Regions from separate parts of the Janthinobacterium sp. SUN033 genome, predicted to be linked through region 2. Evidence: predicted binding sites of a transcription regulator. Region 2 holds the regulator's gene; each other region holds the start of a gene.
What was found. Region 2 encodes LexA, which represses DNA repair genes until DNA is damaged. Its sites were predicted from a motif close to ACTGTATNNNNATACAGT; they were not measured.
Positions count from the first base shown of each region.

Region 1 (4,911 bases), 130 kb from region 2:
AGTTACCTGGAATACTGTTCGTTCGGCAATAAACTCAATCTGCAGTTCGTTGAATTGCAGCGGCGGCAGAACATCGACCCTTACCTGGCGCATATCCACGGCCTGCATGACGAGGACGGGCGCTTCATCGGCTTTTTCACGGCCGCGACGATGGACGAGTTCCAGGCGTGCGGCGCCGTCTCGTATTACCGCGATGACATGAAGGCGCTCGACGATGCGTATGACGCATTCGTGCTCGCGCATGCGCGCGCCGACGACTGTTTCGTCAGCAGCTTGGCCATCGACGAAAAATACCGGGGCCAGGGTTTATTCAGGCAGATGTTCCACGAAATCCGCGACCTGTCCAGCCGCAAGGGCTGCGGGCGCATCACCTTGACGGTGTGGGAAAAGAGCGAAGCGCTGCAAGTGTATCTGCACAAGGGTTTTCGCAGCGTGGGCACGTTTGACTATGCCTACAGCCTGTTCTATGACCGGCTGCATTTCCTCGTGTATGAAGGAAACTGAGGAAGGTAACTGAGGAGGGAAAACGAGGGAGAACAGGGGCGGCCGGCAGCCGCCCCGTGTAGTGTCTTACAGGGCCAGGAAGGCCAGGCCCGCCACGGCCGTCGGCAGCAGGGCGCCCGCCAGCAGGCCGACGGCGCCGATCGATTCATCCTTGAAGCCGCGGCGCAGCAGGGCCACGCCGGCCGGGTTCGGCGCATTGGCGATGACGGTCAGGCCGCCGCCGGCCACGGCGCCCGCCATCAGCATGTATTTCGCTTCGTCCGTCATGCCGACGATCAGCGAACCGAGGTAGGTGAGGGCCGCATTGTCGGTAATCGCCGTCAAGCCCAGGGCGCCGAAGAACAGGGCCAGCGGTTTCAGGCTCGAAACGATGGGCTGCAGCCACCATTGCTGCATGCCGCCCAGCACCACCAGGCCGCCCAGGAAGAAGCCGACCAGCAAGCCTTCCTTGAGGATCAGCGGGCTTTGATAGCGCTCATACGCCTGCACGAAGCCGAGGAAGAACAGGAACAGGCCGATGAACAGGACCGGATGGTGCGCCAGGGTGACGACGCCGGCCAGCACGATCATGTGCACCAGGCTGACGGCCAGCGGCACTTTCGGCGCTTCCACTTCGCCAGCCTTCGGCTTGATGTCGGAGGTGTTGCTGTGCAGATATTTGCGCAGCAATATGCTCACGCCCGTGGCGTTGACCAGCACGGCGATGGCGGCCTTCCAGCCGAAATGGGTGGCCATGTAGGCGCTGTCCCAGTTCCACGTGGTGGCCACCATCAGCACGGGCGGCGCCGCGTACGAGGTGAGGGTGCCGCCGATGGAAACGTTGACGAAGAGCACGCCCAGCGCACCGTATTTCAGCCATTCAGGGATGCCCGGACGGAAGATTTGCGGCGCCAGCATCAGCGCGGCCAGGGTCATGGCGGCCGGTTCCGTGATCAGGGAGCCCGTCAGGGGCACGAGCGCCAGGCCCAGCCAGACGAGGGCCAGTTCCGTGCGCAGCGGCATCACGCGCGCCACGCCCTTCAACAGGCGCTGCACGGCGTCGAGCACGGGGCGTGAGGCGGCCACGACCATGACGACAAAGACGAACAGCGGCTCCGTGTAATGGCGCGACTCGGCATACTCGATGGCCGCATCGCCGCCCGAGACAAAGGCCATGATGATGATCAAAATGAAAGCCCAGAAGCCGAACACGACTTCCACTTCGCCCAGCAAATGCAGCAAGCCCGCATGGCGGGGATGGCGCCGCGATAATGTTTCAAACGACTTGGCGGCGAAGGTATGGATGAGCGCGAGGCCGAAGACGATGGCGCTGATGAGTTGGATGGTGGTCAAATGCGTTTCCTTATGGACGGAGGAAGCCGCCCGGTGCATTGCCGAGCGGTAAGGAGAGTGCTTATGGTACAGCAATCGATGTGAAAAACGGTGTTTTTCGGACGTCGCGGGACGGCCCCCGGATGGGGATGCGCAGATATGCCTTGCCAAAAGGGGGACTGGATAGTACTGTATATGCATACAGTATTCATCTTCATATTCAATTATGCAACATTCCCAATTGATGGCCTCGCCGGAAGCCTTGCACCCGTCCCTGTGGCGCGCATCGCAGCTGGGGCAGGGCGCCACGCGCTGCCTGGACACGGGCTTTGCCGCCCTGTCCGCGCAGCTGCCCGGCGGCGGCTGGCCCTGCGGCAGCCTCATCGATCTGCTGGTGCAGCAGCCGGGCAGCGGCGAAGTGCGGCTGCTGGCGCCTGCGCTGGCGCAGCTGCCGGGCTTGCCCATCGTGCTGCTGCAGCCGCCCCACCCGCCGCAGGCGCTGGCCCTGGCCGCGCATGGGCTGGCCCCGTCGCAACTGCTGTGGCTCAAGAGCGCCGGCAGCAAGGATGCCCTGTGGGCGGCGGAAAACATCTTGCGCAGCGGCACGTGCGGCGCCTTGCTGTTCTGGCAGCCGCACGTGCGCGCCGACAGCCTGCGCCGCCTGCACCTGGCCGCGCAGTCCGGCAACACCCTGTTCTGCATGCTGCGCCCGCTGCACGGCGCGCAGGATGCGTCGCCGGCGCCGTTGCGCCTGTCCGTGCGCCCGGCCGCCGGCGGCATCGAGATCGGCTTCATCAAGCGCCGGGGACCGCAGCGCGACGCGCCCCTGTTCCTGCCCCTGCAACCTCCTTCATTACTGCTACGCCATGCGACTCTGGATCGGCCTGTACCTGCCCCGGCTCCCGCTCGAAGTGTTTTGCCCGCGCTGGTCGGCTGACCTTCTCGGCGTGGTGCTGGAGCAGGAGCAAGTGATGGCCGTGTCGCCGCTGGCGCGGGCGGCCGGCATCCGGCCGGGCATGCGCCGCGCGGGCGCGCTGATGCTGGCGCCGCAGGCGCGCCTGCACGAACGCTCTTTGGAACGGGAGGCGCAGGCGCTGCAAGCGGTGGCGCTGGCGCTGCTGCAATATTCGCCGCTGGTGGCGCAGGGCGAGGAAGCGACCCTGCTCGTCGATGCGGGCGCCAGCCTGCGCCTGTTCGGCGGCGTGCGCGCCCTGTGCCGGCAGATTGCGGCCAGCTTACGCGCGCTGGGCTACACGGCCCAGCTGTCGTGCGCTCCCACGGCGCGCGGCGCCTGGCTGCTGGCGCGCGCCGGGACGCGCCGGGGCCGCGTGCTGGGCATGGAGAGCCTGGTGCGCCGTCTCGACCGCCTGCCGTGCGCCTTGCTGCCGCCCGCGCGCCCCTGGCTGGAATGGCTGGACGGCATCGGCTGCCGCACCCTGGGACAGTTGCGCCATTTGCCGCGGCCCGGCTTGCAGCGCCGTTGCGGCGGGGCCTTGCTCGGCATGCTCGACGATGCGCATGGCCACGGCACGGAACTGTACCTGTGGCTCGAAGCGCCGCCCACGTTTTGCGCCAGCCTGGAACTGTTCGACCGCGTGGAGCACGCGGAAGCGCTGCTGTTCGGCGCGCGCCGCCTGCTGCAGCAAATGACGGGCTGGTTGTGCGCGCGGCAATTCGCCGTCGAACGCATCCAATTGCTGCTGGCGCACGAGCGGGGCAGGGTGGCGCGCCCGCCCACCGTCATCGACCTGGCCCTGGGCGAGGCCGTCTGGCGCGACGAGCATTTATTGCGCTTGCTCAAGGAGCGCCTGGCGCAGCTGGTGCTGGACGCGCCCGTGATCGGCCTCACCCTGGAAGCGCTGCAGGTGCAGCCGATGGCGCCGCCCAGCGACACCCTGTTCCCCGAGCCGGGCGGCACGCCGCAGGAGCGCCAGCGCTTGCTGGAATTGCTGGTGGCGCGCCTGGGCGCCGAGAATGTCTTGCAGGCGGCGCCGCGCGCCGATTACCGCCCCGAGGCGGCCAACCAGTGGCTGCCGCTGCCGGCCAGGCCAGGCGCACAAAACGCGCAGCCGGACTTGCCGCCCGGCTTGTCCGGCATGCCCCGTCCCGGCTGGCTGCTGGCCCAGCCCATCGCCCTCCTGATGCGCGAACACCGGCCGTTTTATGGCTCGCCGTTGAAAATGGTGTCCGTCGCCGAACGCATTGAGGCGGGCTGGTGGGGGCAGTCGCAGGCGCGCGATTATTTCATTGCCGAAGGACTCGATCACGCCCATTACTGGGTTTACCGCGAACGCATCGCCGGCAGCGGAGAAGATGCCGCGCCGCGCTGGTTTTTGCATGGCTTGTTTGGCTGAATGCGTTGTCCTGCTGAAACTGTCATGCTTGGCTATACTTGCCTGCTTGTGCCACGTCATACACCTCAAAAGGATTTCCATGTCCCAACTTTCCGACTTCCCCATCACCCAAAAATGGCCTGCCCGGCATCCCGAGCGCTTGCAGTTGTACTCGCTGCCGACGCCGAACGGCATCAAGGTCTCCATCCTGCTGGAAGAGCTGGGCCTGGCGTACGAGCCGCACCTGGTCAGCTTCGAGCAAAACGACCAGCTGTCGCCCGCCTTCCTGTCCCTCAATCCAAACAACAAGATTCCCGCCATCCTCGACCCGGATGGTCCCGATGGCAAGCCGCTGGCCCTGTTCGAGTCGGGCGCCATCCTGCTGTACCTGGCTGAAAAGACGGGCAAGTTCATCCCGCAGGACGCGGGCTTGCGCTATGAAACGATCCAATGGCTGATGTTCCAGATGGGCGGTATCGGCCCCATGTTTGGCCAGGTGGGCTTCTTCCACAAATTCGCCGGCAAGGATTACGAGGACAAGCGGCCGCTGGAACGCTATATCGGCGAAGCGAAGCGCCTGCTGGGCGTGCTCGAGCAGCGCCTGCAGGGCCGCGACTGGATCATGGGCAGCCAGTACACGATTGCCGACATCGCCATCTTCCCGTGGGTGCGCTGCCTGGTGGGATTCTATGGCGCGGGCGACCTCGTCGGCTTTGCCAACTTCCCGAACGTGCAGCGCGCGCTGGACGCCTTCCTGGCCAGG
Region 1 covers NZ_JAPQNV010000002.1:442,527-447,437, reverse strand. The annotation lists gene OX460_RS10585 (GNAT family N-acetyltransferase) at 1-504, shown strand, start outside; gene OX460_RS10580 (putative Na+/H+ antiporter) at 571-1,836, opposite strand; gene imuA (translesion DNA synthesis-associated protein ImuA) at 2,042-2,752, shown strand; gene OX460_RS10570 (DNA polymerase Y family protein) at 2,682-4,169, shown strand; gene OX460_RS10565 (glutathione S-transferase N-terminal domain-containing protein) at 4,249-4,911, shown strand, end outside.
Region 1: a site for LexA is predicted at 2,004-2,021, ahead of imuA (translesion DNA synthesis-associated protein ImuA). Genes of this name have one in related genera too.

Region 2 (4,911 bases):
TAAATGAACAGGATCACGTCGGCATCCTGCTCAATAGCGCCCGATTCGCGCAAGTCGGACATGACAGGACGTTTGTTCGGGCGTTGCTCCAGCGAGCGGTTCAGCTGGGACAGCGCAATCACGGGGCAACCGAGTTCTTTCGCCAGGCCTTTCAAGCCCCGTGAAATCTCGGAAATCTCCGTGGCCCGGTTGTCGCCCGGCGTATTGGCCGACATCAGCTGCAAGTAATCGACGATGATCAGGCCCAGCTTGCCGCACTGACGCGACAAACGGCGCGAGCGGGCGCGCAACTCGATGGAATTCAAGGCTGGCGTTTCATCGATGTACAACTGCGCGTCGTTCATCTTCTGGATCGCATTCGTCAGGCGCGGCCAGTCTTCGTCGTTCAGGCGGCCCGTGCGCAGGCGGTGCTGGTCGAGCTGTCCGACGGAGCCCAGCATACGCATGGCCAGCTGGGCGCCGCCCATCTCCATCGAGAACACGGCCACGGGCAGGCCGCTGTCGATGGCCACGTTTTCGCCGATGTTGACGGAAAACGCCGTCTTGCCCATCGAAGGACGGCCCGCCACGATCACCAGGTCGCCCGGCTGCAGACCCGAGGTCATGCGGTCGAGGTCGATGAAACCGGTGGGCACGCCCGTGATTTCACTCTGGTTGTCGCGGCTGTACAGTTCGTCGATGCGCTCGACTACCTGCGTCAGCAGGGGCTGGATGGCGGTCCAGCCCTGGGCGCCGCGCGCGCCCTCTTCGGCGATGGCGAAAATCTTCGATTCGGCCTCATCAAGCATCTGCTTGACTTCCTTGCCCTGCGGGCTGAAGGCCGTGCCGGAGATATCGTCGGCGACGGTAATGAGTTTACGCAGCACGCCGCGGTCGCGCACGATCTCGGCGTAGCGCCGGATGTTCGCGGCCGATGGCGTGTTTTGCGCCATGGCGTTCAGGTAAGCGAGTCCGCCCACATCATCGGCCTTGCCGAGCTGGGTCAGGGTTTCAAAAACAGTAATGACATCGGCTGGCTTGGAAGCGTTAACCATCTTGACGATTTGCTCGAAGATGATGCGATGGTCATAGCGATAGAAATCCTCCGCATGCATGAAGTCGGCGATGCGGTCATATGCGGCATTGTCGCGCAGCAGACCACCGATAACGGATTGTTCTGCTTCGATCGAATGCGGCGGAATACGGAGGGAATCCAGTTGCGGATCAGAGGGGGCGTTCATGGCGCGAATTATACCCGCTTCGGCGTGCTGGCAAAAATAAAGGGCTGAAATTGAGCGAAAAAAAGGCCACAAAAAAGCCGGGCGAACCCGGCTTTTCATAGTGCGGCAACGCTTGCGGGCCAGGCCCGCAGACGATTACGCGTTCGCGTCTGGAACGACAGCGATAACAACTTCCACAACCACGTCGGTATGCAGAGCAACCGAAACGTTGTGCTCGCCAACGATCTTCAGCGGACCGGTAGGCATGCGGATTTGTGCTTTTTCAACAGCAAAACCTTGCTTGGTCAGCGCTTCAGCGATGTCGAAGTTGGTGACGGAACCGAACAGACGGCCATCAACACCAGCTTTTTGAGCAACTTGAACGGTCAGGCCGCTCAGTTTTTCGCCCTGGGCTTGCGATGCGGCCAGTTTAGCGGCAGCAGCTTTTTCCAGTTCGGCGCGCTTGACTTCGAATTCAGCCACAGCGGTTGCCGTAGCACGACGTGCCAGGCGTTGCGGGATCAGGAAGTTACGTGCGTAACCGTCTTTGACTTTGACGACTTCGCCGAGGTTACCGACGTTAACAACTTTTTCTAACAGAATGATTTGCATAGTTCTTCTCCAGGAATATCTGACCGATTAAGCGTGGTGCAGATCGGTGTATGGCAGCAGCGCGAGGAAGCGAGCGCGCTTGATTGCGGTGTCAACTTGGCGCTGGTAGTGCGCTTTGGTACCGGTCAGGCGTGCTGGCATGATCTTGCCGTTTTCTTGGACGAAGTCTTTCAGCGTGTCGACGTCTTTGTAGTCGACTTGCTCAACGTGAGCTGCGGTGAAGCGGCAGAACTTCTTGCGTTTGAACAACGGGTTTTGCTGTTTGCGTTTTTCTTTAAGCTTGAGCTTATTTTTGTCGAACTTTTTACCGAATGCCATGTCAGGCTCCTGTATCTAAAATGCGCTAGTCAGAATTGACTGCACTAAAATCAATGATGTGAAACACCAAACTCTTGCTGTTGCGGCTCTTCCTGGCCAGGAAACCCGTGAACTGATACACCCCGCCCAAGCTTGCCTGGCTGAACCGGCCTGAGATTTCGCCAGCGGCTAGCGCGGCAACATCAAACTCGGTCAAACGGGCAATTCCTGCTTCCATCTGCTGCGAACTGTGTTGCAATACTGCATTCACAATCGGCAGCCCTGCCGGGGTATAGCGCAATATTTCGCGCTCGGCAATGATGGCGGTTACTTGTAGCTGGTTCAGCGCACGATCCTGGTCAAGAATTAAGCTGCTGCTGCGGCTGGAGCGGCTGCTGGTGCTTCGGTGCGGTGGCTTTTGGCCGCGTCTTCGCGTTGTACCGATTTCATCATCGGCGAAGGAGCTGTTTCAGCTTTCTTCATTTTAACGGTCAGGTGACGCAACACGGCATCATTGAATTTGAATGCTGTTTCCAACTCGACCAGGGTCTCGTTGTCGCATTCGATGTTCAGGCAGATGTAGTGTGCTTTAGGCAGCTTTTGGATCGAGTAAGCCATTTGACGGCGGCCCCAATCTTCCACGCGGTGAACCGAACCGCCGCGGGTGGTTACGCTGGCTTTGTAGCGTTCGATCATCGCGGGCACTTGCTCGCTTTGGTCCGGATGGACGATAAAGACTATTTCATAATGACGCATGCAAACTCCTTCAGGTCGGATTGATAATCGCCCACCCCGGCGTCAAGACGGGTGTGGGAAGGTCAGCCGAAGATTATAACCGCCTTTTGCAAACGTTTCAATCATTCCTTCCACATGGGCCCGAAAAGCCCGCGCGCCGCCGTGCTTTCCGTCCGTGGACAAGTATTTCTTGCGAAATTCGCCCAAAACACGGAAATCCCCTTGCATAGTGAACGATACTGTACAAAAATACAGACTGTTCATATAGACAGCATTTTAGTATGCACCCACCGCTCATGATCAAGCTGACAGCACGACAAGAACAAATCCTGAACCTGATCAAGGACGCGATTGAAAACACGGGCTTTCCTCCCACCCGTGCCGAAATCGCCAATGAACTGGGTTTCAAATCGGCCAATGCGGCCGAAGAGCATTTGCAGGCCCTGGCCCGCAAGGGCGCGATCGAGATTTCACCGGGCACCTCGCGCGGCATCCGCCTGATCGGCGCCGCCGCCGAAGCGCTGCCATCGAAGGTGCCGGCAGCGCTGCTGATGTCGCTGCCCCTGATCGGCCGGGTAGCGGCCGGTTCGCCCATCCTGGCGCAGGAAAACCTGGAAGCGAGCTACAACGTCGACCCCGCCCTGTTTTCGGCCAAGCCTGACTTCCTGCTGAAGGTGCGCGGCTGGTCCATGCGCGACGCCGGCATCATGGATGGCGATTTATTGGCCGTCAAGAAAGTCGACAGCGCCAAGAATGGCCAGATCGTCGTGGCCCGCATCGGCGACGAAGTCACCGTCAAGCGCTACAAGAAGACGGGGTCCGTCATCGAATTGCTGCCGGAAAACCCCGACTTCAAGGTGATTACCGTGTCGCCGGAAGATGAGTTTGCATTGGAAGGTTTGGCCGTCGGACTCATGCGCAGTTGGCATTAAGAGGGAAAGCGCTTGCATCATACCTGCGAGCGCTTAACTCCCATCCTATTGAGCACATCGGCAAGACTGCCTTATTTGCTTGGCAAAGGACTGGTCACCCATTGCGGCGTGTTCGCGGTACGTGAGCGATTCAATTCACTCATTTCATTTTCTGTCTGAATTTTTTTATTCTCCGCCAAGAGATACGCCTCTGTTTTGGAGTGCCACTCATCGCGCTGCGCCAAGATATTTTTTGCCAGCTCACGCCCTTCGGCACTCACCCTCGCATAGGCTGCATCCATGCGCAGCTTGGCCTTTTCAAATTCCTGCTCATTCATCAACGATTCAATATCAGAAGGAATGGCTTTGCCAGGCGGCAAAGAAGCATTCAAATTACTGACAAAGCTGTTATAGCACGCCATCCAGGCATCGACACTATCGGCCACATCTCTGATTTGACGCTTGGTTTGGGAGAATGCAGGGATCACCGGGGTAACGCACTTGACCTTACTCAAGGCAACATCCTCGCCGGCATATGAGTTGACATAGTAATCAATGTCACCTTTTCGCGCGACACGGTTAGCCATAAGGGCAAGCGCGGCTTCGGCATTCTTGTTGCCCGCCTTGGAGGCCTGCCCAAACCATTGTCCGGCTTGCGCGGCATCGACAGCCACTCCTTCACCATACAAATACATCTCGCCCAAATGAAATTGAGCCTCGGCATTCCCGGCCTGAGCCAGTTTCTTGTACAAATCCAAGGCTTGTGGGTAAGCCTTGGATTGCAGGAATTTATTCGCATCCGTCAGGTCATCAGCATAGACAGCGCAAGAAAACAATAAAAAAACACTAAATACAATTTTTTTCATTCCCACTCTCCGATTGAGAAAAAGACACATATGCTTTAATTACACTTAAATGTAATCTTTTTCTCAAAAAAGTGAAACCTTATTCTTCTTCCAATGCGTGCTTGAAGTCTTCCAGCAGATCCACCTCATCCTCGATACCCACCGACACACGGATCAGCGACTCGGCGATGCCCATGCTGGCGCGCCGCTCGGCACCCATCTCGTAGAAAATCGTGTGGGCGACGGGAATGACGAGGGTGCGCGTGTCGCCAAGGTTACTGGCGGGAATGGCAAGATTGAGACGATTGAGGA
Region 2 covers NZ_JAPQNV010000002.1:315,907-320,817, forward strand. The annotation lists gene OX460_RS10005 (replicative DNA helicase) at 1-1,220, opposite strand, end outside; gene rplI (50S ribosomal protein L9) at 1,356-1,811, opposite strand; gene rpsR (30S ribosomal protein S18) at 1,839-2,129, opposite strand; gene priB (primosomal replication protein N) at 2,155-2,454, opposite strand; gene rpsF (30S ribosomal protein S6) at 2,475-2,864, opposite strand; gene lexA (transcriptional repressor LexA) at 3,140-3,775, shown strand; gene OX460_RS10035 (tetratricopeptide repeat protein) at 3,847-4,620, opposite strand; gene OX460_RS10040 (cystathionine gamma-synthase family protein) at 4,700-4,911, opposite strand, start outside.

Region 3 (4,911 bases), on a different contig from region 2:
TGCAGCTCGGGGCTGGGCGTGCGCGCCGGCCGCGCGGGGGGAGCGGGTGGGCTCGGCTTATCCATACGTGATGTCATCCTCTTCTGGCGCGTCCGGCAACAGCAGGGCGATGCTCAGGCGCAGCAGGGTGCCCGGCAGCTTCGGCGACTGCGCGCGCGGATTGTTAAAAATATCGACTTCGGCGCCATGCTGCTGGGCAATTTCGCGCACGATGGCCAGGCCCAGGCCGCTACCGTCGACGTTGCTGCCGAGAATGCGGTAAAAGCGTTCGAACACGTGCGCCCGCTCCGCCTGCGGTATGCCGGGGCCCGTATCTTCCACTTCCAGGATGGCCAGTTCCAGGGTGCTGCGCACGCGCACCGTGACGCTGCCGCCAGCCGGCGTGTAGCGCAAGGCATTGTCGATCAGGTTGCTCAGCAGTTCGCGCAGCATCATGGCATTGCCGGAGATCAAGATCGAATACGCGGGCTGCTCGAAGCCCAGGTCGATATGCTGGGCAAACGAGGCTTGCACCCAATCCTGCACCACGCCGCGCGCCAGTTCGCTCAGCTCGATCGGCTCGAACGCTGTGCCTGCCTGCGGCTGGTTTTCCGCGCGCGCCAGGGCCAGCAACTGGTTGACCAGGCGCGTGGCCGCTTCCGAACTTTTCGCCAGTTGCAGCAGCGAGCGGTGGATTTCGTCGTGGTCGGTCTGGCGCAGGGCCAGCTCCGATTGCATGCGCATGCCGGCCAGCGGCGTTTTCATCTGGTGCGCGGCATCGGCGATGAAGCGTTTCTGCATGTCGATCGACAGCGACAGCCGCGCCAGCATCTCGTTGAGCGAACCGACCAGCGGCGTGATTTCCTCGGGCACCTGGCCCGATTCGATGGGCGATAAATCGTCGGGCGGGCGGGCGCGTATGCGTTCCTGCAATTGCGCCAGCGGCGACAGGCCGCGCGCCAGGGCAAACCAGACCAGGGCCAGGATCACGGGCAGGATGATGAACTGCGGCAAAATCACGCCCTTGATGATTTCATTGGCCAGCTGGGCGCGCTTTTCCAGGGTTTCCGCCACTTGCACCAGCGCGCGGCTGGGTTCATCGTCGTTGCCGGAAGGAATGTCGAGATAGCTGAACGCCACGCGCACGGGCGTGCCGTGGATGGTGTCGTTGCGAAACAGCACCATGCCGCTGCGGTATTTGTCGGGGTCTTGCGGCGGCGGCAGATCGCGGTCGCCGTTCAGGTATTCGCCGCGCGAGCCCACCACCAGGTAATACAGGGTGTCGACATCGTCGCCGCGCAGGAAGTCGCGGCCCTTGCCGTTTTTGTCCGGCACGTGGCGCAGCATCGCGCCATCGGCTTGCTTGACCTGTTGCGTCAGCACCGTCACGCTGTCTTCCAGCGCATGGTCGAACGGTTGATTGGCGATGCTCTTGGCCACCAGATAGGTGATGGCGATGCTCATCGGCCACAGCAGCAGCAAGGGCGCCAGCATCCAGTCGAGGATTTCGCCGAACAGCGAATGCTCGATGGTGTCATCCTGCTCCGTGGTGGGCGGCTCGAACCAGTCGTCGTCGTCCGCCTCGTCCGCTGGCGCCTCGCGCACCTTCACTTGCTGGCGGGTCCGCTGGCCGGGCTTGCCGATTCGCCCGCTTCGGCGTTCAGGCGCGCCGCTTCCGAGTATTTTTCCAGGCAGTATCCGAGGCCGCGCACGGTGGCGATGCGCACGCCGCCCACTTCGATCTTCTTGCGCAAGCGGTGGACATACACTTCGATGGCGTTGTTCGACACTTCCTCGCCCCATTCGCACAGGTGGTCGACCAGTTGCTCTTTTGAAACGAGGCGGCCCGTGCGGCCCAGCAGGATTTCCAGCAAGCCCAGTTCGCGCGCCGACAGGTCGAGCATCTGGTCGTTGATGTAGGCGCTGCGCCCCACCTGGTCGTAGCTGAGGGGGCCGTGCTTGATGATGGTGGCGCCGCCGCCGGCGCCGCGGCGGGTCAGGGCGCGCACTCTTGCCTCCAGTTCCGACAAGGCGAACGGCTTGGCCATATAATCGTCGGCACCGAGGTCGAGGCCATTCACGCGTTGCTCGATGGAATCGGCGGCCGTCAGGATCAGCACGGGCAGCAGCGAGGCGCGCGCGCGCAGGCGGCGCAGCACTTCCAGCCCGGACATCTTGGGCAAGCCCAGGTCGAGGATCAGCAAGTCGAATTCCTGGGTGGACAGGGCCGTATCGGCCTCTTGCCCGGTCTTGACGTAATCGATCGCATAACCGGACTGGCGCAGCGAGCGGGTCAGGCCATCGGCCAGCACGCTGTCATCTTCGGCAAGTAAAATACGCATGGTGCACTTCCTATGCTTGCGACGGTAGAAGCTTGTATTGTGTTTCATTTTCCGCAAGGTGGCGAATTTTTGTGAAAAACAGGGTTGTATTGATCTGTTTCAAAACAAATCCACGTTCCGCTTGCATTGATCACTGTTTTTTTATACAGTACTGTCTGTGTAAAGAATTTAACCCACTGGCGCTATCGCAGGCCGACCGATTCACGTGAATCGTCGACTGTAGAACGGCTGAAAGAACATATGGACGATAAAAAAGCTGTAGTACCCGCATCGGAAAAAGCCAAGGCGCTCGCCGCCGCACTGGCGCAGATCGAGAAGCAGTTTGGCAAAGGTTCGGTCATGCGCATGGATGCCAGCGCACCGATCGAAGAAGTGCAAGTCGTGTCGACCGGTTCGCTCGGCCTCGATATCGCGCTGGGCGTGGGCGGCTTGCCGCGCGGCCGCGTGGTGGAGATCTACGGTCCGGAATCGTCGGGTAAAACCACCCTGACCCTGCAAACCATTGCTGAAATGCAAAAACTGGGCGGCACCTGCGCCTTTATCGATGCCGAGCACGCGCTCGACGTCGGTTACGCGCAAAAGCTGGGCGTGAACCTGCATGAACTGCTGATCTCGCAACCGGATACGGGCGAGCAGGCGCTGGAAATCTGCGACGCCCTCGTGCGTTCGGGCAGCGTCGACCTCGTCGTCATCGACTCCGTGGCCGCACTGACGCCACGCGCCGAGATCGAAGGCGACATGGGCGATTCCCTGCCGGGCTTGCAAGCCCGTTTGATGTCGCAAGCCCTGCGCAAGCTGACCGGCTCCATCAACCGCACGAATACCCTGGTCATCTTCATCAACCAGATCCGCATGAAGATCGGCGTGATGTTCGGCAGCCCGGAAACGACCACCGGCGGCAATGCGCTGAAATTCTACGCCTCCGTGCGCCTGGATATCCGCCGCACCGGCTCGATCAAGTCCGGCGATGAAGTGATCGGCAACGAAACCAAGGTCAAGGTCGTCAAGAACAAGATCGCGCCGCCGTTCAAGGAAGCGCACTTCGACATCCTGTACGGCGCCGGCACCTCGCGCGAAGGCGAAATCCTGGACCTGGGTTCGGATGCCAAGATCGTGGAAAAATCCGGTTCGTGGTACAGCTACAACGGCGAACGCATCGGCCAGGGCAAGGACAACGCCCGCGCCTTCCTGCAAGAGCGTCCGGCGCTGGCCCGCGAGATCGAAAACAAGGTCCGCGCTTCTCTGGGCGTGCGCGAACTGCCGCCGCTGGCTGCTGAAAAGCCGGAAAAAGCGGATAAAGCTGCCGACAAGGCTGCCAAGGCTGCGGAAGCCAAGGCCGCCGAGTAAGCGACAGTGGCGGGGCCCGCCTGGCCCGCCGGCGGCAGCTTGCCGCACAAAAAAGTTCTACAATGATTGCCGCCCTGCGCCTGTGCGCCTGGCGGCAATTGTGTTTTCAGTCCGGTGTGGTAAAGATGGGATATGGGTATGGCAGCGGTACAACTGAGCCTGAAGGGCAGGGCGCTACGCTTTCTGTCGATGCGCGAACACAGCCGCATGGAATTGCGGCGCAAGCTGCAGCGCCATGCGCAGGAGGGCGACGATGTGGAAGCCTTGCTCGACAGCCTGGAGCAAGCCAACTGGCTGTCGCAGGAGCGTTTTTCCGAGTCGCTGATCCACCGCCGCTCGGCCCGCTTCGGCAATAGCCGCATCATGGCGGAATTGCAAAGCCATGGCATTGGGGGCGAGGCGTTGCAGGAACTCAAGGCGGGCCTGGCCGAAGGGGAAGTGGCGCGCGCCTGCGAAGTGTGGCGCCGCAAATTTGGTGCAGTGGCGCAGGATGCCGAGCAGCGCAACAAGCAGATGCGCTTCCTGATGCAGCGCGGCTTTTCCCAGCGCGCCGTGCAAGCGGCCTTGAAGGGGCGGGAGCCCGAGGACGACTAGGCGGCTGGCGCGCTTCTGCGTGCTTCCGCGCCGTGCCGGCCGGCCCGCCCTGGCCGCGCTGTGTTCCATCTACAACAGTCCGTACGATGCCCTGCTTGCGTGCGCGGGCCAGTCGGCCTTGCTGTTTGTCCATGTTTTCTTTGCAGGATTCTGCTTCTGTCATCGTCCTGTCAAGCCAGCGGCGTATTGTTGCGCTGCACGTCGTGAGCGCTGCCTGCGCCGTGCGATCTCGGCGCGGTGGCGGCAACTGGATGCGGTTCGCGGCCCCAGGTGCGCATATCTATCATCACTGAATGTGATAACAGCGTAAATTTCCATGTGCTTTCTTTATACTTTGAAATGTTTTTATCGAAGCAATGAAAAATTATGTTGCGGCGCAACCAGCGCCCAGTGTGCTACACTTTTAGGGTTTTTGCGGCGCCGCAGGTGCGGTTGCTGTTCGTAGAAGCTGCGAACAGAGTGCTTTAAGCACATGGCTGCTTACTAAATTATGGCCGCGCAAGCGGCATCGGTCTTATGCCCCTGTCAACTCCCGTATCCCGGCGCGCCCTCCGGCACTCCCGCGTTATCGACGTCCAAGCGTATGTGCGCGACGACGGCCTGTGGGATATTGACGCCCGTATCACCGATATCAAAAGCTATGACGCGA
Region 3 covers NZ_JAPQNV010000006.1:114,556-119,466, forward strand. The annotation lists gene OX460_RS23850 (DUF4212 domain-containing protein) at 1-65, opposite strand, end outside; gene OX460_RS23855 (sensor histidine kinase) at 58-1,590, opposite strand; gene OX460_RS23860 (response regulator transcription factor) at 1,587-2,321, opposite strand; gene recA (recombinase RecA) at 2,562-3,668, shown strand; gene recX (recombination regulator RecX) at 3,807-4,262, shown strand; gene OX460_RS23875 (DUF2889 domain-containing protein) at 4,779-4,911, shown strand, end outside.
Region 3: a site for LexA is predicted at 2,454-2,471, ahead of recA (recombinase RecA). Genes of this name have one in related genera too.